Regions from separate parts of the Janthinobacterium sp. GW823-FHT06H09 genome, predicted to be linked through region 1. Evidence: predicted binding sites of a transcription regulator. Region 1 holds the regulator's gene; each other region holds the start of a gene.
The links. The regulator FNR, encoded in region 1, switches genes on or off when oxygen is low (the NO sensors DNR and NnrR bind a similar motif). The targets are predictions, from matches to a motif close to TTGATNNNNATCAA.
Positions count from the first base shown of each region.

Region 1 (7,128 bases):
GCCGCAGCAATGGCGACTTCGACGCGGCGGCACGCCTGCCGTTCGCCGACGAGGCGCTCGACTATCCGGCCGATGCCGCGCCGGCACAAGGGGAGCGCAACCATGGCTGACTTTACCAATGGCTTCTGGAATATCTACATCGTCGTGCTGTCCCTGCTGGGCATCATCGGCTGCGGCGTGCTGCTGTACTCGCAGTCGAAAGTGAAAGTGGCCGCCGGCGCCCCCGCCGACGGCACCACGGGCCACGTGTGGGACGAGGACTTGAAGGAACTCAATACGCCGATGCCGCGCTGGTGGATGTGGCTGTTCTACATCACCATCGTCTTCGCGCTGGCCTACCTGTTCCTGTACCCGGGCCTGGGCACCTACGCCGGCAGCCTGGGCTGGAAATCGACGGGCCAGTACGAGGAAGAGCTGAAGAAGGCGGAAGCCGACTACGGCCCCCTGTTCAACAAGTACCTGAGCCAGGACTTGAAGACGGTGGCCGCCGATCCGCAGGCGCAAGCGATCGGCCAGCGTCTGTTCCTGACCTACTGCGCGCAGTGCCACGGTTCGGATGCCCGCGGCAACAAGGGCTTCCCCAACCTGACGGACAAGGACTGGCTGTATGGCGGTGATCCCGACATCATCAAGACCACCATCATGCACGGCCGCAATGGGCAGATGCCGCCGATGGGCGCCGCGCTCGGTTCCGAAAAAGATGTCGAGAACGTGGCCCATTACGTGCTGAGTCTGTCCGGTTCCACGTCGGACCCCGTCAAGTCCGTGCTGGGCAAGGCCAAGTTCGGCGCCTGCATGGCCTGTCACGGTGCCGATGCGAAGGGCAACCAGATGCTCGGCGCGCCTAACCTGACGGACAAGATCTGGCTGTACGGCGGCAGCGCCGATACCATCATGGAAACCGTGCGCAAGGGTCGCAACAACACCATGCCGGCCTTCAGCGACTTCCTCGGCGAATCCAAGGTACACGTGCTGTCGGCGTATGTCTGGAGCCTGTCGAATCCCCAGACGCCCGTGAAATGATGTAATGGAACCTCAAGTCATCAAGATGTATGCGGCCCGCGAGCAAATCTACCCTCGCGAGGCCAAAGGACGCTACGCTACCTGGCGATGGGTATGCGTATGGCTTACCCAGCTCGCGTTCTACGGCTTGCCGTGGTTGACCTGGAATGGCAGGCAAGCCCTGCTGTTCGATTTGACCACGCGCAAGTTCTACATTTTCGGCGTCGTGCTGTGGCCCCAGGATTTCATCTATCTGGCGGCCCTGCTGATCATCTGTGCGTATTTGTTATTCCTCGTCACGGCCATTGCCGGGCGGGTGTGGTGCGGGTTTTCTTGCCCGCAAACGGTATACACGGAAATCTTCCTGTGGGTCGAACGCCGCATCGAGGGCACGCGCAGCGCGCGCATGGCCCTCGACAAGCAGGGCCCCTCCGTGCGCAAGGCGTTCAAGAAGACGGCCAAGCACCTGGTATGGGGCGCCATCGCCCTGTGGACGGGCTTTACCTTTGTCGGCTACTTCACGCCGATCAAGGAACTGGCGCGCGAGGTGACCACCCTCAATTTCGGTCCCTGGGAATGGTTCTGGGTCTTGTTCTACAGCCTGGCAACCTACGGCAACGCGGGCTGGCTGCGCGAGCAGGTGTGCAAATACATGTGCCCCTACGCGCGCTTCCAGAGCGCCATGTTCGACCAGGACACCCTGATCATCACCTACGATGCCAAGCGCGGCGAACCACGCGGCGCCATGAGCAAGAAGGCCGGCAACAACGACAAGCTGGGCGACTGCATCGATTGCACCCTGTGCGTGCAGGTGTGTCCGACCGGTATCGATATCCGCAACGGCCTGCAGTATGAATGCATCGGCTGCGCCGCCTGCGTCGATGCCTGCAATACCGTGATGGACAAGGTCGAGCGGCCGCGTGGCCTGATACGCTACAGCACCGACCATGCGATGGAAAACAACTTCAATTCGAAGCAGATCCGCCAGCGCGCCATGCGCCCGCGCGTGCTGATCTACACGTCCATCCTGGCCCTGATCATCATCGCCGTGTGTACGTCGCTGGCCCTGCGCACGCCCCTGAAAATGGACGTGATCCGCGACCGCGGTTCGATGGGACGCGAGGTGGAAGACGGCATGATCGAAAACGTCTATCGTCTGCAGATCATGAACACCTCGGAGCAAAGCCAGCACTTTAAAATCAGCGCTTCCGGCTTGCCGGGCCTGACCTTGCTGACGCGCGACGAAGTGACCTTGCAGCCGACGGAAACGCTGGGCTGGCCGATCCGCCTGCGCGTGCCGCACGGCGTCGGCGAGAAGGGCTCGAACAAGATTGCGATCGAATTGCACTCGCTGGACGACCCGTCGCTGCACGTGCGCGAAAGCGCGGTGTTCATCGTGCCGCGGTGATGTTGATTTGGGGTCGGCCCCTCCGGGTCCGACCCCGTTATTTCGCCGTAGGGGTATCATCAATCATGCGTTAGGGTCACTTGATTTTCAACCCGGAAGCAAAAGCTGGAGTCGGACCCAAAGGGTCCACCCCCAAGGAGAACACAATGTCCGACAGTCTGAAACTGCAACCTCCCGTTGCCCCGTGGTACAAACACCGCTGGCCATGGCTGCTGATGATCGGTCCCGGCCTGTCCGTGGTCGTCGGCAGCTTCATGGGCTATATCGCGTTTACGCAGCCCGATGCGCTGGTGGTGGGCGACTATTACAAGCAGGGCAAGGCGATCAACCAGGATTTGAAGCGCGACACGATCGCCAGCGACCTGGCCATGGATACGACCCTGTCGTATGACGTCGCTGCAGCGCGCCTGAGCGGCTCCGTGCACAGCTTCGGCAAGGCGTACCAGGGGCCTTTGCAGCTGCACCTGGCGCATGCGACCCTGCCGGAAAAGGATATCAAGCTGCTGGTGCAGCCCGATGCGGCCGGCAATTTTTCCGTGGCGCTGCCGATGCTCGAGCGCAGCCGCTGGCAAGTGCTGGTGGAAAACGACAAACGCGAGTGGCGCCTGTCCGGCATCTGGACCTGGCCCGTGCAACGCAGCATCGCGCTGCATGCGGATGAAGAGTTATAACGTACAGCGCCGGGAAAAAACCGTAGCGAGCGGCAGTGATTTGTGGCTGAGAAGCACAGCTGTGCTATAGCACAGCGAGCATCGCAGGCCGCAAAGCACGACGCGCAGTAGGTTTTGACGGTGCTGTTACTTGCAGACGTCGGTGCCGGCTGTAATGGCTTTTAACTTGGCCGGCTGCAAGATCTCGATCTCGCGGTTGGAGACGCGCAGCCAGCCTTCCTTCTTGAATTTCGACAATAAACGGCTGACGCTTTCGATGGTCAGGCCCAGGTAGTTGCCGATTTCCTCGCGCGACATGCGCAACTGAAATTTGCTGGCCGAATAGCCGCGCGCTTCATAGCGCGACGCCAGGTTGACGATAAAGGCGGCAAAACGCTGCGTCGCCTGCATGTTGCCCAGCAACAGCATGACACTTTGCTCGCGCGTGATTTCCTGGCTCATCATGCGGTGGAAATGGCGCAGCAGGGTCGGCATATTGCCCAGCAATTGTTCCAGGCTGGAAAACGGGATTTCACACACTTCGCTGTCTTCCAGCGCCACCGCATTACAGTGGTGGCGGTCGGCGCTGATGGCGTCCATGCCCAGCAGTTCGCCAGCCATCTGAAAACCCGTCACCTGCTCTTCGCCGCCCGGATTGATCTGGTAGGTCTTGAAGTGGCCCAGACGGATCGCATACAGGTTCTGGAACGAGTCGCCGATGCGGAACAGCGAAGCGCCGCGCACGATCTTGCGGCGGCGGCCGATGATCTGGTCCAGTCTGTCCATGTCGCCCACGTCGAGGCCCATCGGCAGGCACAATTGATGCATGCTGCAGGTCGAGCATCGCGCACGCAACGCTTCCACGGTCACTGTGGGCGAGGTTGGAGTGAGTAGCGCTTCAGTCATGTCGGTACCTTTTAGAAAATGCAACAACAAGTTTACTGCATACAGGGTTGCCGTGTGCCAATTTCACCGCAATTTCGCTGAATAAACGACGTTCCGACTTTAATTATATGGCAACATCGTCAAAAGCCCATGCGGAGAGGGCAATTTGCGTGGCGGCGCTTGCCAAGCTGGGGTATTGATAGGAAAATTCCTGACAGCATTATCTGCCGCCTGTGCCGCCCGGTACTGAAAAGGAAATCATGAAGCCTCTCGGCATCAAAGCAAAAGTCGCGCTGGCCACCAGCCTGACCTCGATCGCCATGATCGCGCTGGTCACCATGATCCAGGTGCAGCACATGCGCGACGATTTCACCAAGGTACTGTTGAGCCAGCAGTCGTCCCTGATCAGCCGCACCGCCGCCGAGCTCGACGACAAGCTGGGCATGCTGCTGCAGATCGTCACCCTGACGGCCCGGCAGCAGCCGCCAGAACTGATCACCCAGCCCGCCCAATTGCGCGACTACTATTCGCGCCGCTCGATGCTGGTGCTGTTCGACGACGTGCTGGTGCTCGACGCGCACGGCGCCGTCGTGGCCGACATGCCGGAAGTGGCGGGGCGCGCCGGGATCAACGTCGCCGAGCGCGAGTATTTCCAGACCGTGCTGCGCACGCGCCAGCCCATGATCACCGAGCCGATGCTGGGCAAATCGAGCGGCATGCCCATCGTGCAGATGGTCGCGCCCGTGCTGGGCGCCGATGGCCAGGTGGCCGGCGTGGTGATCGGCGTGCTGCGCCTGTACAAGGATAACCTGCTGGGGAGGTTGCGCTCAGAAAAGATCGGCAAGAGCGGCTATTACTTCGTCCTCACGCGCGGCGCCGTGCCGCGCTATGTGCTGCATCCCGACACCAGCCGTTTGCTGCAGCCGCGCCTGCCGAACGCCAACCTGACGACCACCCGGCTGCTGAAGGACGATGGCGAAGGCACCATGGTCAGCACCAACAGCCGCGGCATCACGGCCGTCAACAGCTTCAAGCGCCTGAAATCCGTAAATTGGCTGCTGGCCGCCTCGCTGCCCCTCGACGACGCCTTCGAACCGTTCGACGGCGTGCTGTACCGGCTGGTGCTGTGGAGCATCCTCGCCTCGCTGCTGGCCGCAGCCGTGCTGGGCTGGGTCACCGTGCGCCTGCTCTCGCCGCTGGTGCGCCTGCGCGACACCCTGCAGGCGCTGCGCGCCAGCGGCAGCCGTTTCACTCCCGTGCCCGTGCAGCAGCGCGACGAGATCGGCGAGCTGACGGAAGCGTTCAACGGCCTGATGAGCGAGCGCGACCGCTTGCAGCAGGAGCTCGAATCGCGCGCGGCGGAGCTGGAACAGGAGCGCGACCGGGCCGAGGCGGCCAACCGCGCGAAGAGCGATTTCGTGGCCAACATGAGCCATGAAATCCGCACGCCCCTCAATGCCGTGCTGGGCATGGTGTATTTGCTGGGCAATACCAAGCTCGATACGGAACAGCGCAAGTATCTGACCATGGTGCGCGTGGCCGGCCAGTCGCTGCTGGGCATCCTCAACGACGTGCTCGATTATTCGAAGATCGAGGCACGCCGCATGGAATTGTCGCCCGTCGAATTCGACCTCGACGAGGTCATGAACACGCTGGCCACGACGATGACGATGAATGCGGGCGAAAAGGAGCTGGAACTGGCGATTGCCGTCGAGCCCGACGTGCCGCGCCGCCTCATGGGCGACGCCCAGCGCCTGCAGCAGATTCTCGTCAACCTGGCCGGCAACGCCATCAAGTTCACCGAGAGCGGCGAAGTGGTGGTGGCCGTCAGCCTGTCCGAGAAAGACAAGGGCCGCGCCTGGCTGCGCTTCGAAGTGCGCGACACGGGCATCGGCATGACGGAGTTGCAGCAACAGCAGCTGTTTGCCGCGTTTTCGCAAGGCGACCAGAGCATCACGCGGCGCTTCGGCGGCACGGGCCTGGGCCTGGCCATCAGCAAACAGCTGATCCACATGATGGGCGGCGACATCGCCGTCGCCAGCAGCGAAGGCAAAGGCAGCCGCTTCTGGTTCAGCGTGCCGTTCGAGATGCTGGCGCAGCCGGCCGAAACGCGGCGCACGCCCACCCTGGGCCAGCTGCGCCTGCTGGTGGCCGACGACAACCGCACCACGCGCGAACTGATCGTCAAGCTGATCGAGGCATGGGGCTGGCTGGCCGACGAAGTGGACTCCGGCTTTGCCGCTATCGAACTGTACCGCGAGCGCCTGGCGCAGCAGCAGCCGTACGACGTGGTGCTGGCCGACTGGCACATGCCCGTGATGGACGGCCTGGCCACGGCCAAGGCTATCCGCCAGGCAGCCAGCGGCCAGCGCCAGCCCATCGTGGTGATGGTCAACGCCTTCGCCCGCAACCACCTGGAGGAAATCTCCAGCGCGGCCGAGGCCGACGTCGTGCTGATGAAGCCCATCACGGGCTCGAGCCTGTTCGACGCCCTGCACCAGGCGCTGATTACCAAGCACGACGGCGGCGAGCAGCGCATGCTGCAGCAGCCGCTGGGCACGGAACTGGCCGGCGTGCATTTCCTGCTGGTGGAAGACAACCATTTGAACCAGGCCGTGGCGCGCGGCATCCTCGAACACATGGGCGCCACCCTCGACGTGGTGGGCGACGGCTTGCAGGCCGTGGAACGGCTGCGCACGGAAGCGCTGCGCTACGACATCGTGCTGATGGACATGCAGATGCCCGTCATGGACGGCTTCAGCGCCACCCACATCATCCGCACGGAACTACGCTTGAGCCTGCCCGTGATCGCCATGACGGCCGGCGTGCTGGCGTCCGAGCGCGAGCGCTGCATGACGGCCGGCATCAGCGATTTCATCGCCAAGCCCGTGGTGGTGGAAGAGATGATGGAAGTGATCCTGCGCCACCTGCCCAAGCGCCCGCCAGTGCAGACGGCGGGGCCGGCGCCCGTCGCCGATGAGGAAGTGTTTTCCATGGCGCCGCTGATGCGCGTGATGGGGCGCGACGCGAAAGGGCGCGGCGTGCTGCGGCGCATGGTGGAAGACGCGCTGAACAAGGGCATGACGCCCATGCGCGACGCCGAAACAGCATTGCAGGCAGGCCGCCACAGCGACGTGGCGCGCATCCTGCACAGCGTGCGCGGCTCCGTCGGCACCCTGGGCA
Region 1 covers NZ_JBXAHC010000005.1:350,576-357,703, reverse strand. The annotation lists gene AC1Q6X_RS10780 (cbb3-type cytochrome oxidase subunit 3) at 1-110, shown strand, start outside; gene ccoP (cytochrome-c oxidase, cbb3-type subunit III) at 103-1,023, shown strand; gene ccoG (cytochrome c oxidase accessory protein CcoG) at 1,028-2,410, shown strand; gene AC1Q6X_RS10765 (FixH family protein) at 2,557-3,081, shown strand; gene fnr (fumarate/nitrate reduction transcriptional regulator Fnr) at 3,208-3,966, opposite strand; gene AC1Q6X_RS10755 (response regulator) at 4,206-7,128, shown strand, end outside.

Region 2 (7,128 bases), on a different contig from region 1:
GCTGTCGTTCGCCGCCATTCCCTACCTGGCGCGCCTGGTGGAACAGAACCTGCGCGAAGTGCCGCGCGGCGTGATCGAAGCGGCGCACGCCATGGGCGCGTCGGAAATGCAGATCATCTTCCGCGTGCTGCTGGTCGAAGCGCGCTCCGGCCTCGTGCTGGCGCTGACCGTGCTGTCGATCAGCTTCCTGTCGTATTCGGCCGTGGCCGGCGTGGTGGGCGGCGGCGGTATCGGCGACCTGGCCATCCGTTACGGCTACTACCGCTTCGAGACGGACATCATGGTCGCCACCGTGGCCATCCTGATCGTGCTGGTGCAAACCATCCAGTTCGCCGGCACGCGCATCGCCAAGCGCCTCGACAAACGTTAATTCAAATTCAGAAACAAGGACCTGCATGAACCACCTTCGCCGTAATTTGCTCCTGGCCGCCGCCAGCCTGGCCTTCGCCACCGCCGCCCATGCCAAGGACCCGAAAGAACTCGTCATCGGCACCAGCTCCGGCCCGTATTCCGACCAGCTGAAGCTGGGCATCAAGCCTATCCTGGAAAAACAGGGTTACAAGGTCAAGATCGTGGAATTCAACGACTACGTGCAGCCGAACTACGCGCTGGCCGAAGGGTCGCTGGACGCCAACGTGTTCCAGCACATCGTCTACCTGACCAAGTTCGCCACCGATAACAAGCTGCCATTGAGCGCCCTGATCACCGTGCCGACCATGCCGATCGGCCTGTACGGCGGCAAGCAGAAAACCCTGGCCGAAGTCAAGAACGGCGCCACCATCACCATGCCGAACGATCCTACCAACCAGGCGCGCGCGCTGGTGATGCTGGCCAAGATGGGCTGGATCAAGCTCAAACCGAACGTCGATCCGCTGCGCGCGTCCGAACGCGACGTGCTGGAGAACCCGAAGAAGCTGAAACTGGTGCCGCTGGAAGCGGCGCAGCTGCCACGTTCGCTGGCAGACGCCGACTACGCCTTTGTGAACGGTAACTTCGCCCTGGCCGCCGGCATGAAGCTGACCTCGGCCCTGAGCGTGGAAAAGATCTCGGACAGCTATATCAACCTGGTCGCCATCCGCACGGCCGACAAGGGTAAACCATGGGTCAAGGACCTGGAAGCGGCCTACCGCTCGCGCGCCTTCCTCGACGCGACGAACAAATACCTGGCCGGTTACGAAAAGACGGACTACCAGCTGGCGCTGGAAAAGACGCTGAAAAAATAAACGGCGTGCACCAAACGTAAAAAGGACGGCCAAGGCCGTCCTTTTTTATTGTCCGCGCCTTGCGGGCGCCATCACTATTTAGAAGCGGTAGCCCACGCCTACGCCGATCAGGATAGGATCGACTTTGACTTCGCTGATCTTGGCGCCGCCGGCCAGTACGTCGCTGCGGATCTGTACTTTCTTGATGTCGAAGTTCAGCGACCAGTTTTTGTCCAGTTTGTAATCGACACCGGCTTGCAGCGAGTAACCCCAGCTGTCATGCTCCAGGCGGCCTGCGCCGTTCAGCAATTTCACGTCCGAGATATTCGTGTAGTTCACGCCGGCACCCACGTATGGGCTGAACTGTTTTTCAGGCATGAAGTGGTATTGCAGCGACAGGGTCGGCGGCAAATGCTTGAAAGTACCGATCTTCGTGCCGGACAAGGTAACGTCATGCTTTTGCGGATACGTCAGGATCAGCTCGGCAGCGATGTTAGGCGTGAAGAAATACGAAATATCGATTTCAGGAATCGTCTTGCTGCTGACGTGAATAAGGTCGGATGCGCCGACGCCACCAACAGGAGCAGATTTGTTGGCCGGATCGATGTGCACGGCGCGGGCACGGACCAGCCATGGGCTTTCCTGTGCCATTGCGTTGCCGGCGAAGGCGCCGATGGCGGCCAGGACGATTGCTGCTGCAGTTGCGGACTTTTTCATTCTAGTTCCCTCTTTTTGTCGTTAAGTAACGCTGCGAAGTCTAAGAGTGCAGTGCAACAAAAACTTTGATCCACATCAAATAGTGCTAGATGGCATCACTAGACGGATTTTTTCCTTTGCCCAAGTCAAGAAAATGCGGCAATGCAGCGTGACCGGATGCAAGGTCCCCTATTTCAGCGGCCAGCCAGCCGCGCAATGCTGAGACAAGTTGCGCGCCGCGCAATGGTTACTTGCGCCGATGTCACTGGATTGCCGCCGGCCCCTGCAGCATACTATTTCCAGTGCACACATGAGAATGGTAATGATTATCATTTGCGATATAATGGCTTACCTCGCTCAGCGACTACAAAAAGGAATGGGAGACATGGATATATTGAGGGAACTGCGTGAATCGGGCTTGAAAGTGACCATCCCCCGCTTGCGGATTCTGCAGCTGTTCCAGGAAGGCACGATCAAGCACCTAAGTGCGGACGATGTCTACAAACTCTTGCTGGCTGAAAAGATCGACGTGGGCCTGGCCACCATCTACCGCGTGCTGATGCAGTTTGCCGAGGCCGGCATTCTGTTTCGCCGGCACTTCGAATCGGGCCACGCCGTGTTCGAACTCAATGAAGGCCAGCACCACGACCACCTGGTCTGCACGGGTTGCGGCAAGGTCGATGAATTCGTCGACGAAGGCATCGAACTGCGCCAGAACGAGATCGCCGCCGAACGGGGCTTCGTGCTGCACGAGCACGCGCTGTCGCTGTACGGCACCTGCGCCGAGTGCACGGCGAAGAAAGTCCCGCCGCGCAAAGCCTCCTGAGGCAGCGCGGAAGGTAGCGCCTGGCAAGCCACCTGCGCTACACTGCGTGCGCCACAGCTCAACAAGGGACAAGCATGTACATCGGAGAAATCGCCCGCCTGGCGGGCACCTCGCCCAAGGCCTTGCGCCACTATGAAGCGCTGGGCTTGCTGGGCGACGTGCGCCGTTCCGGCGCCTATCGCGTCTACACGCAGCAAGACCTGGCGCAGGTCAAACTGATACGCCAGGCGCAGGTCCTGGGCTTCCGCCTGGCCGAACTGCTGCCCGTCCTGGCCGGCGACGATACGGACTGGGCCGCCCTGTCGCGGCACATCGACGCCAAGCGCGCGCAGGTGCGGCAGGATATCGCCCGCCTGCGCCAGCTCGACGTGCAGCTGGCCGACATCGACACGGAAATCCGTGACTGCCTGGCGCGCCAGCAACTGCAGGCAGCCTGACACTGCGCGCTTGACTCTGCCCCCAGGGGCAGGCTTTAGCATGCAAGCTCTTCTTTAACGGAAAGCCTGCAGCATGAGCAAAATTACACCGAAGCGCATTTTAATTCTCCTCGGCCACCCGTCCAGCGACAGTTTCTGCGCCGCCCTGGCCGAGGCCTACGCCGCCACGGCCCGCAGCGCAGGCCATACCGTGCGCGAACTGCGCCTGGGCCAGCTGGACTTCGACCAGAACCTGCATGAAGGCTACCGCCAGGTGCAGCCGCTGGAGCCAGACTTGCTGGCCGCGCAGGAAGCCATCAGCTGGGCCGAACACCTGGTGTTCGCCTACCCGATCTGGTGGGGCGGCGCGCCGGCCCTGCTGAAAGGTTTTGTCGACCGTATCTTCCTGCCCGGCTTTGCCTTCAAATACCGCCCGGGCAAGGCCTTTCCCGCCCAGCTGCTGAAGGGCCGCACGGCGCAGCTGCTGGTGGCGATGGACACGCCGCCCTGGTATTTCCGCTGGGTCTACCACATGCCCGGCATTCACCAGCTGCGCAAGACGACCCTGGAATTTTGCGGCGTCAAGCCGGTCAAGGTGGCCTGCTTCGGCCCCATGATCGATTCCACCGGCACGCAGCGCGCGCGCTGGCTGGAGCAGGCACAGGCGCTGGCCAGGCGTCTGTAAGCCCGGCAACGGATTGCCATGCAGCCATCTTGCATACGGTTTTGACAAGCCGGTAATCAAGCCGTCATATTCAGCGGCTACCATGATGATATTGCCTGTTTGTCAGTCGCCTTGCTCTCGCGACAACAAAGGTCCGATCGTCATGTAAAGGTAGCCGCTGTGGAGTTCAACGCTTCTCGATTGCATCTTCCCCGTTATCGCACGTCCGTGGCGCTTGATCTGTGCGTTCCCACGGAATCCGTGCAGGCCGACGCCAGCAACTTCGCCGTGCTGGAATTGTTCACGGAACGGCGTGACATGATGAGCCTGCCCGTCACGGAGCAGCAGAAGCCGATCGGCTTAATCAGCCGCAATATCTTCATGTCGCAGATGTCCAAGCCCTTTTATCACGAGGTGTACGGCAAGAAGAGTTGCATCGCCTTCATGGACAAGGAACCGCTGATCGTCGATGGCGCCATGAGCATCGAAGACCTCACCTTCCGCGCCGTGGAAGCTGGAGAGAAGGCGCTGGCCGACGGCTTCATCATCACCGAGGATGGCGCGCTGGCCGGCGTGGGCTTCGGCCTGCAGCTGATGAACGTGGTGGCCACCATGCAGGCGGAAAAGAACCGTCAGATCATGCACAGCATCGATTACGCCAGCGTGATCCAGCGCGCGCTGCTGCGCACCTCCGATGCGGAATTGCGCGCCACCCTGCCCGACGCGCACCTGGAATGGCAGCCGCGCGACGTCGTCGGCGGCGACTTCTACTTTTTCGAACGCCACGAAGGGGGCTGGTTCGCCGCCATCGCCGACTGCACGGGCCACGGCGTGCCGGGCGCCTTCATGACCCTGATCGCCTCGTCGGCCCTGAGCCAGGCCTTGCGCGAACAGGGGCCGCGCGATCCGGCCGCCCTGATCGGCGCCGTCAGCCGCGCCATCAAGACCCTGCTGGGCCAGGACGGCGCCGACAGCGGCGCGGCCACCGGCCACGCCGGCTCGAACGACGGCATGGATTGCGCCTTTTTATGCTACGACACGGCCAGCGCCAGCCTGCGTTTCGCAGGGGCGAAACTGGCGCTCTACGTGGTGGCGCCGGGCGAAGAAGCCGTGCGCGCCATCGATGGCGCGCGCATGGGCGTGGGCTACGTTGACACGCCGGCCGGCTACTGCTGGCACAACGAGACACCCGACATTCCCGCCGGCAGCCTGCTGTTCCTCACCACCGACGGCTTGCTCGACCAGATCGGCGGCGCGCGCGACATCGCCTACGGCAAGCGGCGCATGCGCGAGCAGCTGCTGGCGCGGCGCGACGCTCCGGCCGGCGATGTGGCGGCGGCCCTGCTGCAGGACAGCGCCGCCTGGCAGGGAAAACAGCCACGCCGCGACGACCTGACCTTTTTCTGTTTCCGCCTGTAGTCTGGGCGCCATCGAGCCACCTTATCAACAAGACACCGGGTCACCGGCTAGCCAGGAGCACGCACGTGCTGTACGAAGAATTCAACGAGTTTTGGGATGTGGCCCGCAAGCGCAACATCATCTTTTTTTACGTGGGCTATTTCTCGCAGCACGTGGTGAGCGCCATTTCCGAAACCATCAAGGCGCGCCTCGATACGGCCGGCGCGGCCGGGCCCACCCGGCGGCGCATCTTTTCCTCGTTCATCGAGATGTCGCAAAACATCATGCATTATTCAGCCGACAGCCTGACGCCCGATGCGCAGCTGGACCAGCAGATGCGGCGCGGCTCGTTTTGCATCGGCACGCGCGGCGACAGCTTTTTTCTGCTGTGCGCCAACCCCGTCTCGACCGACAACGTGGCGCAGATCCGCGCCCGCCTGGAACCGCTGCACACGATGACGATGGAAGAAATCCGCCTCGCCTACAAGAAGGCCCTGCGCGAGGAAGCGCCATCGGACAGCAAGGGCGCGGGCCTGGGTTTTCTCACCATGGCGCGCGATGCCAGCGAGCCGCTGGAATTCGAATTCGTCCAGGACCCACAGGAACCTGGCCACACCATCTTCTGCATCAAAGCCATCATTTGAAAGAGCCGACTCAGGAAAGCATATGCAATTACCGTCACCACTGTTCATCGCCGCGACCCCGAGTTCGCCCGAAATCGACTTCCGTTTCGAGCAGCACACCCTGTCGATCAAGGGCGAGTCGTATCCGGAAAACGCGGCCGCCTTCTATGGTCCGCTGATCGCCGCCGTGCGCGCCTATCTGGAAGGCTGCCGCGAAGCTGCCATCACCGTCAACGTCTCGCTGGCCTACTTCAACAGCTCCAGCACGAAGATGCTGTTTACCCTGTTCGACACCCTGAACCAGGCGGCCGTGGACGGCAACCAGGTGCGCCTGAACTGGTATCACGACGAGGACGACGACACCATCCTGGAATTCGGCCAGGAGCTGCAGCAGGATTTTACGGCCCTCGACTTCCACGACCATCCCGTGCAGGGCAGCTAGGGCATGCGCGCCGCCATCTCCGAGTCCGGCCTGGAGCCCGACCTGTTCACCGTGGAAGCGGCAGCGCTGGCCGCCGCGCGCCGCATGCACGCCGACGCCAACGCCTCGGGCGCGGAACAACGGCGCGTGCTCGGTGAACTGATCGTTCACTACGAGCGGCTGATGCGCGAGACGCGCCGCCTGATCGGCCGCAGCGACCGCGCCGAGCGCGACATGCATCTGCTGAACCGCCAGCTGCAAACCCTGGCCGGCCAGCTCGAATACCGCGCCACGCACGACCCGCTGACGGGCGCCCTGAACCGCGGCGCCGTGATCGACCACGCCTCGCGCTGCCTGGCGCAGGGTGACATGGCGCTGATCGTGCTCGATATCGACCTGTTCAAGCAGGTCAACGACGACTTCGGCCACCCGGCCGGCGACGGCGTGATCCAGGCCGTGGTCGACTGTTTGAAAGGGTTGCTGGGACAGGAGACGGCCATCGGCCGGGTCGGCGGCGAAGAGTTTTCCGTCGTCTGGCCCACCTCCTCGCGCGACGAGGCGGCGCAAGTGGCGCAGCGCATCTGCGAGACGGTCGGCCGCCAGCGCCATGCGGCGCCCATCACGCGCGCCATCACCATCAGCGTGGGCCTGAGCTGGAACCGCGCCGGCACGCCGTTCGAAACGGCCTACAGCCATGCGGACCAGGCCCTGTACCAGGCCAAGCGCGAAGGACGCAACTGCGTGCGCCAGTGGCTGGAGAGTTAAGTCGATGCGCTGAATCAGCGCAGCTGTTCGCGCGCCATGCTGCCGTCGCGGCGCATGGCCGCTGCCGCGCGCTGCATCGCCGCCACCTGCGCCTCGGGCACCTTGAGGTTGCAGGCC
Region 2 covers NZ_JBXAHC010000001.1:11,740-18,867, forward strand. The annotation lists gene AC1Q6X_RS00050 (methionine ABC transporter permease) at 1-370, shown strand, start outside; gene AC1Q6X_RS00055 (MetQ/NlpA family ABC transporter substrate-binding protein) at 396-1,223, shown strand; gene AC1Q6X_RS00060 (OmpW/AlkL family protein) at 1,302-1,919, opposite strand; gene fur (ferric iron uptake transcriptional regulator) at 2,284-2,724, shown strand; gene AC1Q6X_RS00070 (MerR family transcriptional regulator) at 2,799-3,161, shown strand; gene AC1Q6X_RS00075 (NAD(P)H-dependent oxidoreductase) at 3,235-3,825, shown strand; gene AC1Q6X_RS00080 (SpoIIE family protein phosphatase) at 4,006-5,223, shown strand; gene AC1Q6X_RS00085 (SiaB family protein kinase) at 5,289-5,846, shown strand; gene AC1Q6X_RS00090 (DUF1987 domain-containing protein) at 5,869-6,267, shown strand; gene AC1Q6X_RS00095 (GGDEF domain-containing protein) at 6,271-7,011, shown strand; gene AC1Q6X_RS00100 (substrate-binding periplasmic protein) at 7,026-7,128, opposite strand, start outside.
Region 2: a site for FNR is predicted at 1,985-1,998, ahead of AC1Q6X_RS00060 (OmpW/AlkL family protein). Genes of this name have one in related genera too.

Region 3 (7,128 bases), on a different contig from region 1:
AGGGCCTTCTTGTTGGCGTGCTGCTCGCGGATGCGCGCGTAGTCGAGTTCGATGTCTTCCACGTATTTGTCGCGCTGTTCCGGCGTCAGCAGCGATTGCGCTACGGAAACGGAGCGCGAAGCGTCCGGCACGTAAATCACGGGGCCTTCGTAGTTGTGCGCGATTTTCACGGCCGTGTGGGCGCGGCTGGTGGTGGCGCCGCCGATCAGCAGGGGAATCTTCAGCATGCGGAAGTGTTCGTCGCGCTGCATTTCCTTGGCGACATACGCCATTTCTTCCAGCGACGGCGTGATCAGGCCCGACAGACCAATGATGTCGGCGTTTTCCACCTTGGCGCGGGCCAGGATTTCCGAGCACGGCACCATCACGCCCATGTTGACCACTTCGAAGTTATTGCATTGCAAGACTACCGTGACGATATTCTTGCCGATGTCATGCACGTCGCCTTTCACGGTCGCCATGATGATCTTGCCCTTCGGCTTGGCGACGATGCCCGTGCGCTGCTCTTCGAGCAGCTTTTCTTCCTCGATGAATGGAATCAGATGGGCCACGGCCTGCTTCATCACGCGCGCCGATTTCACCACTTGCGGCAGGAACATCTTGCCTTGGCCAAACAGGTCGCCGACCACGTCCATGCCGGCCATCAGCGGTCCCTCGATCACGTGGATCGGGCGCCCGCCATTGTGCAGCAGTTCCTGGCGCGCCTCTTCCGTGTCTTCCACGATGAATTGCGTGATGCCATGCACGAGCGCGTGCGACAGGCGTTCCTGTACCGTTCCCTCGCGCCAGGCCAGGGTTTGCGCCTCGGCCTTGCCGCCCGCCTTCAGGGTACCGGCAAATTCGATCATGCGCTCGGTCGAGTCTTCGCGGCGGTTCAGCACCACGTCTTCCACGCGCTCGCGCAATTCCGGGTCCAGGTTGTCGTACACGCCCACCATGCCGGCGTTGACGATGCCCATGGTCATGCCGGCCTTGATGGCGTGGTACAGGAAGACGGTATGGATGGCTTCGCGGGCGGGATCGTTGCCGCGGAAACTGAAGGACACGTTCGACACGCCGCCCGAGATCTTCGCGTACGGCAGGTTTTCCTTGATCCAGCGCGTGGCGTTGATGAAGTCGACGGCGTAGTTGTTGTGTTCTTCGATGCCGGTGGCGACGGCAAAGATGTTCGGGTCGAAAATGATGTCTTCCGGTGGGAAGTCCAGCGCATCGATCAGCAGGTGGTATGCGCGGGCGCAAATCTCGATCTTGCGCTCGAAGGTGTCGGCTTGCCCTTTTTCATCGAAAGCCATGACGATGACGGCGGCGCCGTAGCGGCGGCACAGTTTCGCCTGGCGCAGGAATTCCTCTTCGCCTTCCTTCATGGAAATCGAGTTGACGATGGCCTTGCCCTGCACGCATTTGAGGCCCGCTTCGATGACCGACCATTTCGACGAGTCGACCATGATGGGCACGCGCGAAATATCGGGTTCCGAGGCGATCAGGTTCAAGAAACGCGTCATGGCGGCCAGCGAATCGAGCATCGCCTCATCCATATTGATGTCGATCACTTGCGCGCCGTTTTCCACTTGCTGGCGCGCCACGGACAAGGCTTCGTCGTATTGCTCGTTGAGAATCATGCGCGCGAACGCCTTGGAACCCGTGACGTTGGTGCGCTCGCCCACGTTGACGAACAGCGACTCGTCGTTGACGACGAACGGTTCCAGGCCCGCCAGGCGCAAGTCGTGCGACGGGGCCGGCACGGTGCGCGGCGTGTTTTTCGACAGCAACTCGCCGATGGCGGCGATGTGCTCGGGCGTGGTGCCGCAGCAGCCGCCCGCCATGTTTAAAAAGCCCGCGTCGGCAAACTCGCGCAGCAGGGCGGATGTGTCGGCTGGCAACTCGTCGAAGCCCGTGTCGCTCATGGGATTGGGCAAGCCCGCGTTCGGGTAGATGCAAACAAAAGTGTCGGCGATCTTGGCCAGTTCTTCCGCGTACGGGCGCATCAGGGCGGCGCCCAGCGCGCAGTTCAGGCCGATGGTCAGCGGTTTCGCGTGGCGCACGGAATTCCAGAAGGCGGGCACGGTCTGGCCCGACAGGATGCGGCCCGAGGCGTCCGTGACGGTGCCGGAAATCATCAAGGGCAGGCGCACGACGGTAGGGTTTTGTTCATAGAACAGGTCGATGGCGAACAGGGCCGCCTTGCAGTTCAAGGTATCGAAAATGGTTTCCACCAGCAGCACGTCTGCGCCGCCCTCGACCAGGCCCTGCGTCTGCTGCAGGTAGGCGGCCACCAGCTGGTCGAAACTGACGTTGCGCGCGGCCGGGTCGTTGACGTCGGGCGAGATCGATGCCGTCTTTGGCGTCGGTCCCAGGGCGCCCGCGACGAAGCGCGGCTTGTCCGGGGTGGAATATTTATCGCAGGCGGCACGCGCCAGCTTGGCCGCCTGGACGTTCATTTCATAGGCCAGGTGGGCCATGTGGTAATCGTCTTGCGCGATCGTCGTGGCGCCGAAGGTATTCGTTTCGATCAGGTCGGCGCCCGCCGCCAGGTAGCGCTCGTGGATTTCCTGGATGATGTGCGGCTGCGTCAGAGTCAGCAGCTCATTGTTGCCTTTGACGAACAGTTCGCGCGCGCCGCTGTCGGCCGGCGCGGCGAAATCGATGAAGCGGCCTGCGGGACCGCCACGGTACGCTTCTTCGTCGAGCTTGTACTGCTGGATGATCGTGCCCATGGCGCCGTCGAGGATCATGATCCGCTGCGCCAGGATGGCGCGCAAGGTGGCTTCGGTCGGGGACATGGCGGGGATCACGGTATCGTTCATTTCATGCTTTCAATAGGCAAACGGGCGGCGGCGCGGCGACAAGACAGTACGAGGCGGTTGCGGGCCAGCAGGATCAGCTGACGGAGTGTGCCCGCCGGGTAGGGCAGGCAGAAGGTGGCAATCGCCTGAATCACCGGGTCTAAAATTATACGGCATCAGGCTGCTTTGGTTTTAAGCAAAAGCGGCCGTTCGCCTCGCGGCAGGCTTGCTTGCAACAGATCGGCTTGCGCCGCGCCTGATTCTGAAATGACATTCCTGAAAATCTTACTCAAAGTATTAATTCTTCCGCCAAAATTGCCAGGAAGATATGTCCTCCAGGCTGTGGAAAAATTCCCACATTCTTGGCGCCATAGCAGCCTGTTTTAATGGATTGTATGGCAATAGCTGCAAAGGAAAATAATTTTGATTCAAGGCCATGTAGGTGGGGGCGAATAATTCTTAGATAAATATTTCCAGACGAATACTTTATTATTATCAAAACCAATTGAATCAAAAGCATTAATAGTTGTCTTTGGGAATCGAATTAACCGATAATATGGGTTCTTCGAAATCACATTCTCACCAAAAGTCACCAATATGTCACATTTCTCTCGTGTCCTCCCCGGCATCGCGCTGCACCAACATGGTTGCCATCCATGAAAAACCATCTGCTTGTTGCATTGTTTCTTGTGCTGGGCCTGTCCGCTTGTGGCGGTGGCGGCGGTGGTGACACGGCGGTGGCGACCACGTCGGGCAATCCTGCCGTGGTTCCTGCCGTAACGGCCGTCTCGGCGGCGAATGTCGCCGTGGGCGGCAGGCTGGTGGTGACGGGCACGAATCTGAGCCGCGTGACGGCTTTCCAGGTAGGCGGCGTGAACGTTGCCGCCAGTGCCAGCAGCGACACCAGCGTGACCCTGGCCATGCCGGGCACCCCTATGACGGGCGCCTTGAGCCTCGTCAGCGCCAGCGGCACGGCGACCACCAGTTATAACGTCAATGTGTACTTGCCGCTGAGCGTGAGCAGCATCGCGCCAGCGACGGGCGGCGTCGGTTCCAGCGTGACGATCGCGGGCGGCGGCATGGGCGCCGTGACGGCGGTGCAGTTCGGCAGTGGCGCGGCGGCAACGCCGCAAAGCCAGACAGCCGGCAGCGTGACGGTAGTGGTGCCTGCGGGCGCAGCGACAGGCGCGCTGACGGTGCGCGGTCCGTACAACGATGTGATCAGCAGCGACACGTACACGGTCCTGGCGAGCGTGGCAGTGACGTCGATCACGTCGGCCGTCAACGGCGCGACCTTGTCGGTGACGCTGCAGGGCAGCAATCTGGACCAGGTCAGCTCGGCAACGGTGGGCAGTACGCCAGCCGTCATCGTCAGCGCCAGTAGCAGCCAGCTGCTGCTGTCTGCGCCAGCGTCGGCAACGGGCAACGTGATGCTGTCGGCCGCTTCGCGCATCGCCGTGAATGCGGGCACGGTGTCGGCCTTTACCTTGGGCAGCATTGATTTCGCGCAGGTACTGAACTTGAATTCCAGCGATGCCGCCTTGCGCCTGACGCGCGGCAAGCCGGCCGCCGTGCGCGTCTCCGTGCTGGCCACGCAAACAGGCCAGACCAGCCCGGCCGTGATCTTGAATGCGACCGCCGCCAATGGCGGCAACCTGGGCAGCATTACCATGAGCGGCCCATCGGTCTTGCCGACGGTGAAAAGCGATTACAGTTTCAACGGCAATTTCAGCGCCGTCCTGCCTGCTGGCTGGATCTTGCCCGGCGTGCGCGTGCGCGTGACGGCAGTGGGCAATGACGGCGTGCAAGTGAGCCAGGAAGCGGCGCCCGTGGTGGGCAGCGCAGCGAAAATTCACCTGGTGCTGGTACCGCTGAGCACCGATGATGGTGTGGCGCAATTGCCTGACGCCGAGGTGATCCGTGCTGCACTGACGCGCGTGTATCCGTATGCGGCGGAAAATATCAGCATCACCACGCGCACGGCGCTGAGCATGCCAGGCAGCAGCACGGCCGACAGCTGGTGGAGCGATGCCTTGGACAAGCTGGACAACAAGCGTGCACTGGAAGATAGCGGCGCCTATTATTATGGTTTCGTGCCGAGAATGTCTTCCACGCGCACCGCCGGCCTGGCCTACATCAACCCGACGGGCAGCAGCAATGCCTTCACGGCGGCCATCGGCCTCGATGCCAGGTTCAACAGCATTGCCTCCGTCGATCCCTTTGGTAATAACTGGCCTGAATGGCTGACCACGCTTGTGCATGAGCTGGGCCATAACCACTCGCTGCAGCACGTCGCCTGCGGCGGTCCAGCCAGTGCGGCCACCGACTACCCGTATCCGAATGGCGAACTGGGCCCGCAACCGCTGTACAACAGCGACTATGCGGGCAGCATTGGCCAGTTGAGCAAGGCCGTGTATGGCGCTACGCCGATGAAGGACGTGATGAGCTATTGCAGCGGTGCCTGGTTCTCCGACTACAGCTATGTGCGGGTACAGCAATTCCTGGAAAGGCGCAGCACGCAGGTGACGGGCAGCAATGTGCTGGCCGCCAGCATGTCCGTGGCCGAGAACGGCTATCTGACCATTTCCGGCCGCATCACGCCGGCCGGTGTGGGGCTGCGTCCCGCCGTTGCCTCGTCTGCGCGCATCGGCCCCGCTGCCGGCGGCAGCGGCTATGCATATACCCTGCGCGTGCTGACGGCGTCGGGACAGACTATCGACTTGCCTTTTGATGGCGTTTCCGTGGCTGATCATGGCGGCAACGCCATGAGCCATTTCCGCGTCAGCTTCGCCAACCCGGGCGACATCAGCGACGTGCAAGTGCTGCAAAATGGCAAGGCTCTAGCCAAGCTGGAGCGCTCTGCGCGCCGCAGCAGGGCCGCCGCCAACGATGCCACGTTCGATGCGACACAAAGTGGGGGCAAGCTGGCGCTGGTCTGGAATGCCGATGCGGAACCCTACGCCGCCGTGCTGCACGTGGCCGCCGATGGCCGCAAGACGGTGGTCGCCAGTGACTTGACGGGCGGCAAAGCCAGCGTCGACGTCAGCGCCTTGCCGGCCGGCGGCCGTTTCGAGGTCAGCCTGTCGTCGTCCGTGGGCGCACGCCTGATGAGGGTGCAGCGCCGCTAAGCCAGCGGGCTCGATGCAACGAGGGCTTGCCGCGGCAAGCCCTTTTTTTGTGTGTGGAATATGCACAGATCCTGTACCTGGCGAGGGCTGCCGTTTTACCTCCCGCCTGCCTAGAATGGGACTTCATCCACTTGCGGAGCATCCCATGCCCATTCTGAACCTGCGTTTGTCCACCACGCCCGATGCGCGCCAGTCGGCCGCCATCGCCGCCACCTTGAGCGCCTTGACGGCGCAGTTGCTGCACAAGGCGCCCGAACTGACGTCGGTGGCGATCAGCCATCTTGACGCGGCGCACTGGTTTGTGGGCGGGCCATCCCTGCAGGTGCAGGGCAAGGCCAGCTTTTTCCTCAATATCCTGATCAGCGATGAAACGAATACGGCGGCGGAAAAGGCCGCGTATATCGCCGCCGTGTTCGCTGCCATGCATGAGCATCTCGGCGCCTTGCATGACGTCAGCTACATCCACGTGCACGACGCGCGCCAGGCGGCCTGGGGCTACGGCGGCTTGACGCAGCAGTTCCGCGCCGTGCGCAAGGCGCTGCAGCCGGCCTGATCAATCCCAGCGGTGATTTTGATAGTGTTGCACGGCAAAATCGACGAAGACCCTGACCTTCGGCGACAGCTGGCGGCTGTGCGGATACAGCGCGTACAAGGTGCGTGGGCGCAAGGTGTAGCCGGGCAAGACTTCCACGAGCTGGCCGCTGCGCAGCGCGTCGCGCACGATGAAGCCAGCCGCGCCGGCAATGCCCATGCCGCCCACGGCAGCCTCGCGCAGGGCCACGCTGGTATTGGCTTGCAGGCTGCCGCGCACGGCTACCTTGTGCGCGGCGCCGCCCGCATCCGTGAACGACCACTCGGCCGGCTTCTCGCCGGAGCTGTACATCAGGCAATTGTGCTGCGCCAGATCTTGCGGCGTGGCCGGATGGCCATGGCGGGCCAGGTAGGCGGGCGAGGCGACGGCCAAGGTGCGGCTGCTGCCCAGCTGGCGCGCCACCAGGGTGGAGTCGGGCAAGCCGCGCGCCAGGCGCAGCGCCACGTCGAAGCCATCGTCGATCAGGTCAACGATGCGGTCATTGCAGACGAGATCGATGTGGAGGTGCGGGTAGTGGTGCGTAAAGTCGGGCAGCCAGGCGGCCAGTTCCAGGGTGCCGAAGGCCATCGGCGCATTGATGCGCAGGCTGCCGGACGGCTGTGCCTGGTGCATGGCGACGGCGCGA
Region 3 covers NZ_JBXAHC010000010.1:52,274-59,401, forward strand. The annotation lists gene metH (methionine synthase) at 1-2,804, opposite strand, end outside; gene AC1Q6X_RS18265 (IPT/TIG domain-containing protein) at 3,440-5,911, shown strand; gene AC1Q6X_RS18270 (tautomerase family protein) at 6,057-6,464, shown strand; gene AC1Q6X_RS18275 (LysR family transcriptional regulator) at 6,465-7,128, opposite strand, start outside.
Region 3: a site for FNR is predicted at 3,269-3,282, ahead of AC1Q6X_RS18265 (IPT/TIG domain-containing protein). Genes of this name have one in related genera too.

Region 4 (7,128 bases), on a different contig from region 1:
AACTAAACCATTAGTAATGATTTTGACGATACCAAAGTGCCTTGCGCGCCAGCGGCGTCTCCTCCGGCAGGTCAGGATTGACGAGCTCCAGCACGTAACGCCGGGACAGATTCAGGCCCTGCGCGAGACGGCCGAAATGGCGCTGGAACAGCTACGCAAAGCTGCCATCGGCCAGCATGGTTTCCAGTCCCAGTTCAATGTGGCGCGCCAGTTCCGGCCTGTGCTTGCCGACAAAAAAATACAGTGCGGCCGGGTAGCGGATGACCAGGTGGGTGTCTAGCGCCAGCGGCAATTGCGCGTGGCTGGCCAGCTCGCTTTGGGCCTCGATCACGGAGCGGGGAAAGTAGTCGATGCGCCCCGCCGCCAGCTGCTGGAACAGGCCTTCGTAGGTGCTCGAGGTATCGAGGCGCAAGCCGTTCGCCTGCAGGATGGCGCAGTCGGGCCAGTCGCGCATCTGGCCGGCAGACAGCCGCGCCAGGGCGGCGACGCTGCGCACGCCGCGCAGCAGCTGCGTCTGGCGGGCATGGATCAGGGCCACGCGCCAGCCGATCAGGCCGCGGTCGATCGGTATGCGCACCGGCAGCAATTGCGTTTCGCGCGCCCGGCTCGTCATGGCCCAGACGACATCGACGCTGCCTGACGCCATGGCGATTTCCTGCATGGCGCGCGTCTGCACCATGCGCAGTGCGGAGCGGCGCAAGGCATATGCCTGGCCCGACCGCGACAGCGCCATTTGCAGCAAGGCCGTCACATAACCTTGCTGCGGATCATCGAGCGCCTGGTGGCGCGGATACACGAGCTGCAGCGGCGACGACGTGCCGGCGGCGACAGCGCCCAACGGCCACAGGGCGGCAAGCTTGAGCAGGGGGCGGCGCTGCATGGCCCCTCCTTTCCAGCGCTTTCATCAGCGTTCTTATCAGAATGACAGTATCGCGCAGCGGGGCACGCTTGTCGACTGGATTATGGAAACTGTGTACAAAACAACAGCAATTCAGGCGGGAGTGGAGCGGTGCAAATTAATCCAGATCAATAAAACCGCAAATAGAAAATAAATCTTGCGTGCTGCTCTGGACGGCATGCGCGCCCCTCGCCTACGCTGTTTTTTTATCTGAAAAACAAGAGGACCACATGCAGACAGCGCGCTTGAATATTATTGGAATGGATCACGAAGGCTGCGCCGACAGATTGACGGGCGCACTTGAGGCCGTCACAGGCGTGGCCACCGTCTGCGTCTCGCTGGCGCGCCACGGCGCCACGGTGCAATTCGACGAACGCCTGGCCACGCAGGAACGTTTGCTGACCGCCGTCAACGACGCCGGCTTCATGGGCGAGGCGTCCGATGAAGAACAATTGCCATCGTGCAGCGGCGCCTGCGGCCACTGCCGCCACTGAGCGCCCGCCTCCCCTTTTCCGCTCAGCCTCCCCGCGCGCCCCGGTCGCGCAAATGCGCCAGCACGCGACGCGGTCCCAGCGACTGCAGGTCGAACGGCGGCAATTCGATGGCATCGAGCGTATTCTTGAACAGCAAGCCCAGCTCCGTATCGCCTTCCAGGCTCAAACGGCGGCTGAAGAACAAGGTGTCCGGATCTTCCTGGCGCCGCGCCAGCAGCATCAAGTCATGCACGCTGGCGGCGATGCACAGGTCCGGCACGTCGACATAGCGTTCGGCCACGAACACCGTGCCCTGCCACTCAAAATCGAAGGCGATACCGGCGTCCAGCAAGCGCAAGCGCAGGCTGCGCCCCTCCAGGCTGCAGCGCACGTCGTCGGGCAATTGCGGCGCCAGCAAGCGGTTCAAGCCTTGCACGAACAGCCAGGAGGCGGGATACGGCGGCAGCTTGGACAGCAATTCGGCCAGCGGTTCGGGCAGCCGGTACGACACGGCGGGCTTGCTCATGGCAGGCTTGGCCGGGACCGGGACCGGCAATCTTTCCAGTTGATCTTGCATATTCTTCCTTTCGATGCGTTCAATGGGCGGCGTGCTGTTCCATGCCGGGCTGGCCGTGCCAATAGCCGTCGCAGGCGCCGGCCGGCTGGCAGGCCGCCAGCTGGGCCTGGGCGCCGATGCCGCTGACCTGCCCCCGGCGGGCGCGGTCGAAGATGGCGATCACCTGTTCCGTATGCATGGCTTGCGGACTGATGCGCGCCACCGACACGCCCATGTCGCGCATGGCGTCGAGTTCGCGCACCAGGTTGTAGACGAGCGCCGACTGCGTCTGCGTGCCATTGAGTACGAGGAAGGGCACTTCGTCGCGCGTGCGCAGCAGCAGCCCGTCCGGCTCTTCCAGGCAGCTGTAGCCGCAGTCGTCCTTCGGCAGGTTGCGGTTGCGCGCCGTGAAGCAGCGCGCGGAAAACGCCAGCGGCATGCGTCCGTAGGCAAACACTTCCGTCTCCAGCCCTTCCGGTTTCTGGCGCTGCATCTCGGCCAGCGCCGTCTGTCCCATTTCCAGCGGCATCACCCAGCGCCGCGCACCGAGGCGCGCCATCAGTTGCAGGCTGGGGCCATTGAACAGGTTCAAATGGGGGCCGGCGACGAAGGATGCGCCCTTTTCCATGCAATGCACGGCGCCCATGTCGTTGGCCTCGACGCCGTAGCGGCCATTGCCCGTGATGCGGCGCAGGGTGGCCAGTTCGGCGCCCGCCTCGATCAGCGCCTGCGTCGACAGCACCACTTCCTTGCCGGCGGCGGCCAGCATGTCGGCGATATCGAGCCAGTCGGCCAGGCGCAGCTCATGCCGGCGCGAACAGACGGTTTCGCCCAGGTACACGATATCGACGGCGGTGCCGGCGATCTGCTGGTAAAACTCGAAGACGGTGGCGCGCGGCCAGTAGTACAGCAAGGGACCCAAAGAGAGTTTTAGCATGCCTTTTCCAATATTTTTTTAAGTGACAAAACCGTAGCGAGCGGCTCGCGGCGGGGCCGAGAAGCGCAACCGTGCTCCAGCACGGTGAGCATCGCAGGCCGCGCCCCGGGACGCGCAGCAGGTTTTGCTATTTCCAGGAGCGGTGATAGGCGCCAAGCGTGTGCTGCTGGCCTTCAGCCAGCTTGTCCATGGCCGCCATCCAGCCCGGCTTGACGGCGTAGCGCGTATTGCCTTCGCGGCAGGCGTCGATCGCTTCGCGCCACACGCGCGTCACCTGCGCCACATACGCAGGGCTGCGCTGGCGCCCTTCGATCTTCACGGCGCGCACGCCCATGGCGATCAGCTGCGGCAGCAGCGCCAGCGTGTTCAGGCTGGCCGGCTCCTCGATGGCGTAATACTCTTCGTCGTTGACTTCGAAACGCCCCTTGCACAGGGTCGGATAGCTGGCGTTTTCGCCCGGTGCGTAGCGGTCGATCAGCACGCCGTTCAGGCGCGATTCGAGGCCGTTCGGCGTTTCCAGCCAGCGCACGGATTTCGCCGGCGAGCACACGCCGTGCGTGTTCGGCGCCTCGCCCGTCGCATACGACGACAGCGCGCAGCGCCCTTCGACCATCACGCACAGGCTGCCAAAGCCGAAGACCTCGATCTCGACGTCCGTCTTGCTGATCAGTTGCTCGACCTGCGCCATCGACAGCACGCGCGGCAGCACGGCGCGGGCGATGCCGAAGTGTTCCTGGTAAAAATTGATCGCTTCGTAGTTGGTGGCCGAGCCTTGCACGGACAGGTGCAGGCGCAGCTGCGGGTGATGCTCGCTTGCATACGCCATCAAGCCCGGATCGGCCACGATCATGGCGTCGATGCCGGCTTGCGCGGCGCGGTCGATGGCGCTGCGCCACACGGCCCAGTTGTGCGGCTGCGGATAGGTATTCAGCGCCAGCAGCACCTTGCGTCCATATTGGTGGGCGTAGCGCACGCCCTCGGCGATGGCCTTTTCGTCGAAATTGAGGCCGGCGAAATTGCGTGCATTGGTGGCATCGCGAAAACCCAGGTACACGGTGTCGGCGCCATTGTCGACGGCCGCTTTCAAGGCGGGCAGGCTGCCGGCGGGGCAGACCAGTTCCAGCGGTCCGGCCACGCGGGTGGCGGTAGTTGATTCAAGCATCATGATATTCACAGTCCTGTATCGGCTCAGGGTGCAGACTATAGCCCCGCCCATACCGCCCAGTCCTTGACACAGGTGAAGGAATGCATGCATGGCTGGCGCGCGTTCAACTTGCTTGACCTGGCTGTAAAATGCCCCACTTTTTCCCTATCCGATTGCCCGCCATGACCCGCAAACCGCTGCTGATTTTCCTGCTCACCCTGTTCCTCACCGCGCTGCAGGTGCAGTGGGCCGGCCCGCCCGATGGCTATGATGCAGGGACCCTCTCCGTGCTGTCGCCGGAAGTGCTGGGCGCGTATCCGGGCGTGCTGCTGCTGTTCCTGCTGGCCGTGTTCGCGCGCCGCAAGATGCCGCTGCTGCGTCAGGCCGCCATCTGCACGGGCCTGCTGGCCGTCTACTGGCTGCTGGCGAACTACGTCACCTTCGACGCGCGCGTGGCCAGCTGGAGCACCTACACGCCGCTGGAAATATGGACGCACGTTCTGCCCGCCTCCGTCGCCAGCGTGGCCGCCTGCGGCGCCGCGTTCTTTTGCGCGAGCTGGCTGATCCTGCGCGAAACGCGCTGGAACAAAAGCGGCTGACGTGGATTTTTCACCTGCATCAAGGATTCGTCACGCAACTGCACGCGCCCTTTGACGCCACTATATTTAGTGATTAATCTCCATAAAAACACCGCATGTTGTGTTTATTGGAGGTTTCATGACGACAAATGCAGTTTCCCCCACACGCGGCCAGGTCGATGTCGCCGCATCCATCAATGAATACCTGGACCGGCGCGACTGGCGTGTCAACGCCAACGCCAACCAGGGTTACTCGCTGGGCGGCCTGATACTCAATGTATCGGGCAAGGTCATCGCCAACTACTGGCTGGACCAGGTGTATCCGCCGGAAGTGGGCGCGGCGCACCGCGAAGCGGCGCTGCACATCCACGACCTCGACATGCTGGCCGGCTATTGCGCCGGCTGGTCGCTGCGCACCCTGCTGCATGAAGGCTTGAACGGCGTGCCGGGCAAGATCGAATCGGGCCCGCCCAAGCACATGTCGAGCGCCATCGGCCAGATCGTCAATTTTCTCGGCACCCTGCAAAACGAGTGGGCCGGCGCGCAGGCGTTCAGCTCCTTCGATACCTATATGGCGCCCTACATCCGCAAGGACAGCCTGCGCTATGAAGACGTGCGCCAGTACATGCAGGAGCTGATCTTCAACCTCAACGTGCCATCGCGCTGGGGCACGCAGACGCCGTTCACCAACCTCACTTTCGACTGGGTCTGCCCGGACGACCTGCGCGAGCAGATTCCCGTCATCGCCGGCCGGGAAATGGACTTCAGCTATGGCGAGCTGCAGGCGGAGATGGACATGATCAACCGCGCCTACATCGAGATCATGATGGCGGGCGACGCCAAGGGCAGGGTCTTCACCTTCCCCATCCCCACCTATAACATCACCGAGGATTTCGACTGGCATAGCGAAAACGCGGAACGCCTGTTCGAAATGACGGCCCGCTACGGCCTGCCCTACTTCCAGAACTTCATCAATTCGGAACTCAAGCCGAACATGATCCGCTCCATGTGCTGCCGCTTGCAGCTGGACTTGCGCGAACTGCTGAAAAGGGGCAATGGCCTGTTCGGTTCCGCCGAGCAGACGGGCTCCCTGGGCGTGGTGACGATCAACTGCGCACGCCTGGGCCACCTGTGGCGCGGCGACGAAGCGGCCTTGATGGCGGACCTGGACCGCCTGCTGGAACTGGGCAAGACCAGCCTGGAAATCAAGCGCCGCACCATCGAGGAACTGATGCAGCAAGGCCTGTTCCCCTACACGAAACGCTACCTGGGCACCCTGCGCAACCACTTTTCCACCCTGGGCGTGAACGGCATCAACGAGATGATCCGCAATTTCAGCGGCGACGCCTGGGACATCACGTCCGCCGAGGGCCATGCGCTGGCGATCCGCCTGCTCGACCACGTGCGCGCCCGCATGGTGGCCTTCCAGGAAGAGACGGGCCATATGTACAACCTGGAAGCGACGCCGGCCGAAGGCACGACGTACCGCTTCGCCCGCGAAGACCGCAAGCGCTATCCCGCCATCCTGCAGGCCGGCACCGTCGACAATCCGTATTACACGAACTCGTCGCAGCTGCCCGTCGGCCACACGGACGACCCGTTCGAAGCGCTGGAATTGCAGGACGCGCTGCAGCGCAAATACACGGGCGGCACGGTGCTGCATTTGTACATGACGGAAGCGCTGTCGGACGCGAACGCCTGCCGCGAGCTGGTCAAACGCGCCCTGAGCCGCTTCTCGCTGCCCTACATCACCGTCACGCCCACGTTTTCCATCTGCCCGCGCCACGGCTACCTGGCCGGGAAACATGAATTCTGCCCCACCTGCGACGCGGAGCTGATCGCCCGCAAGCAGGCCCACATTGCTCCATCACTTGAGGAAACGCCATGAATGCACGTCCCGACTTCACTCCCGCCATCACCCTGCTCGACAGCGAACGCCAGCGCTGCGAAATCTGGACGCGCGTGATGGGCTATCACCGCCCCGTCGCCTCGTTCAACATCGGCAAGCAGGGCGAATTCCACGAGCGCCAGTATTTTACGGAAGCGAGCGCCCGGGTTGGCCAGCCGGCCTGCCATGGCTGAGTTGAAAGTGGGCGGCCTGACGCCCTTTTCCGCCACCGACTACCCGGGCAAGCTGGCTGCCGTGGTGTTCGTGCAGGGCTGCCCCTGGCGTTGCGGCTATTGCCACAATCCGCATTTGCAGGCGCGCACGCCCGAAGGCGCCATGCCGTGGCAGGACGTACTGACCTGGCTGCGGCGCCGCGTGGGCCTCGTCGACGCCGTCGTCTTCAGCGGCGGCGAGGCATGCATGGACCCGGCGCTGGCGCGCGCCATGCTGGACGTCAGGGCGCTGGGTTTCGGCATCGGCCTGCACACGGCCTGCATCTATCCGCAGCGCCTGCAGGAAGTGCTGCCCCTGGTCGACTGGGTCGGCTTCGACATCAAGGCGCCGTTTGCCGACTATCGTCATGTGACCCGCGTGGCCGGCAGCGGCGACCCGGCGCGCGCCTGCCTGGACGCCATCCTCGCCAGCGGCGTCGCC
Region 4 covers NZ_JBXAHC010000018.1:36,633-43,760, reverse strand. The annotation lists gene AC1Q6X_RS24395 (hypothetical protein) at 152-880, opposite strand; gene AC1Q6X_RS24390 (heavy-metal-associated domain-containing protein) at 1,129-1,392, shown strand; gene ubiT (ubiquinone anaerobic biosynthesis accessory factor UbiT) at 1,415-1,897, opposite strand; gene ubiV (ubiquinone anaerobic biosynthesis protein UbiV) at 1,968-2,864, opposite strand; gene ubiU (ubiquinone anaerobic biosynthesis protein UbiU) at 2,992-4,029, opposite strand; gene AC1Q6X_RS24370 (hypothetical protein) at 4,191-4,607, shown strand; gene AC1Q6X_RS24365 (ribonucleoside triphosphate reductase) at 4,726-6,474, shown strand; gene nrdD (anaerobic ribonucleoside-triphosphate reductase) at 6,471-6,668, shown strand; gene AC1Q6X_RS24355 (anaerobic ribonucleoside-triphosphate reductase activating protein) at 6,661-7,128, shown strand, end outside.
Region 4: a site for FNR is predicted at 4,093-4,106, ahead of ubiU (ubiquinone anaerobic biosynthesis protein UbiU). Genes of this name have one in related genera too.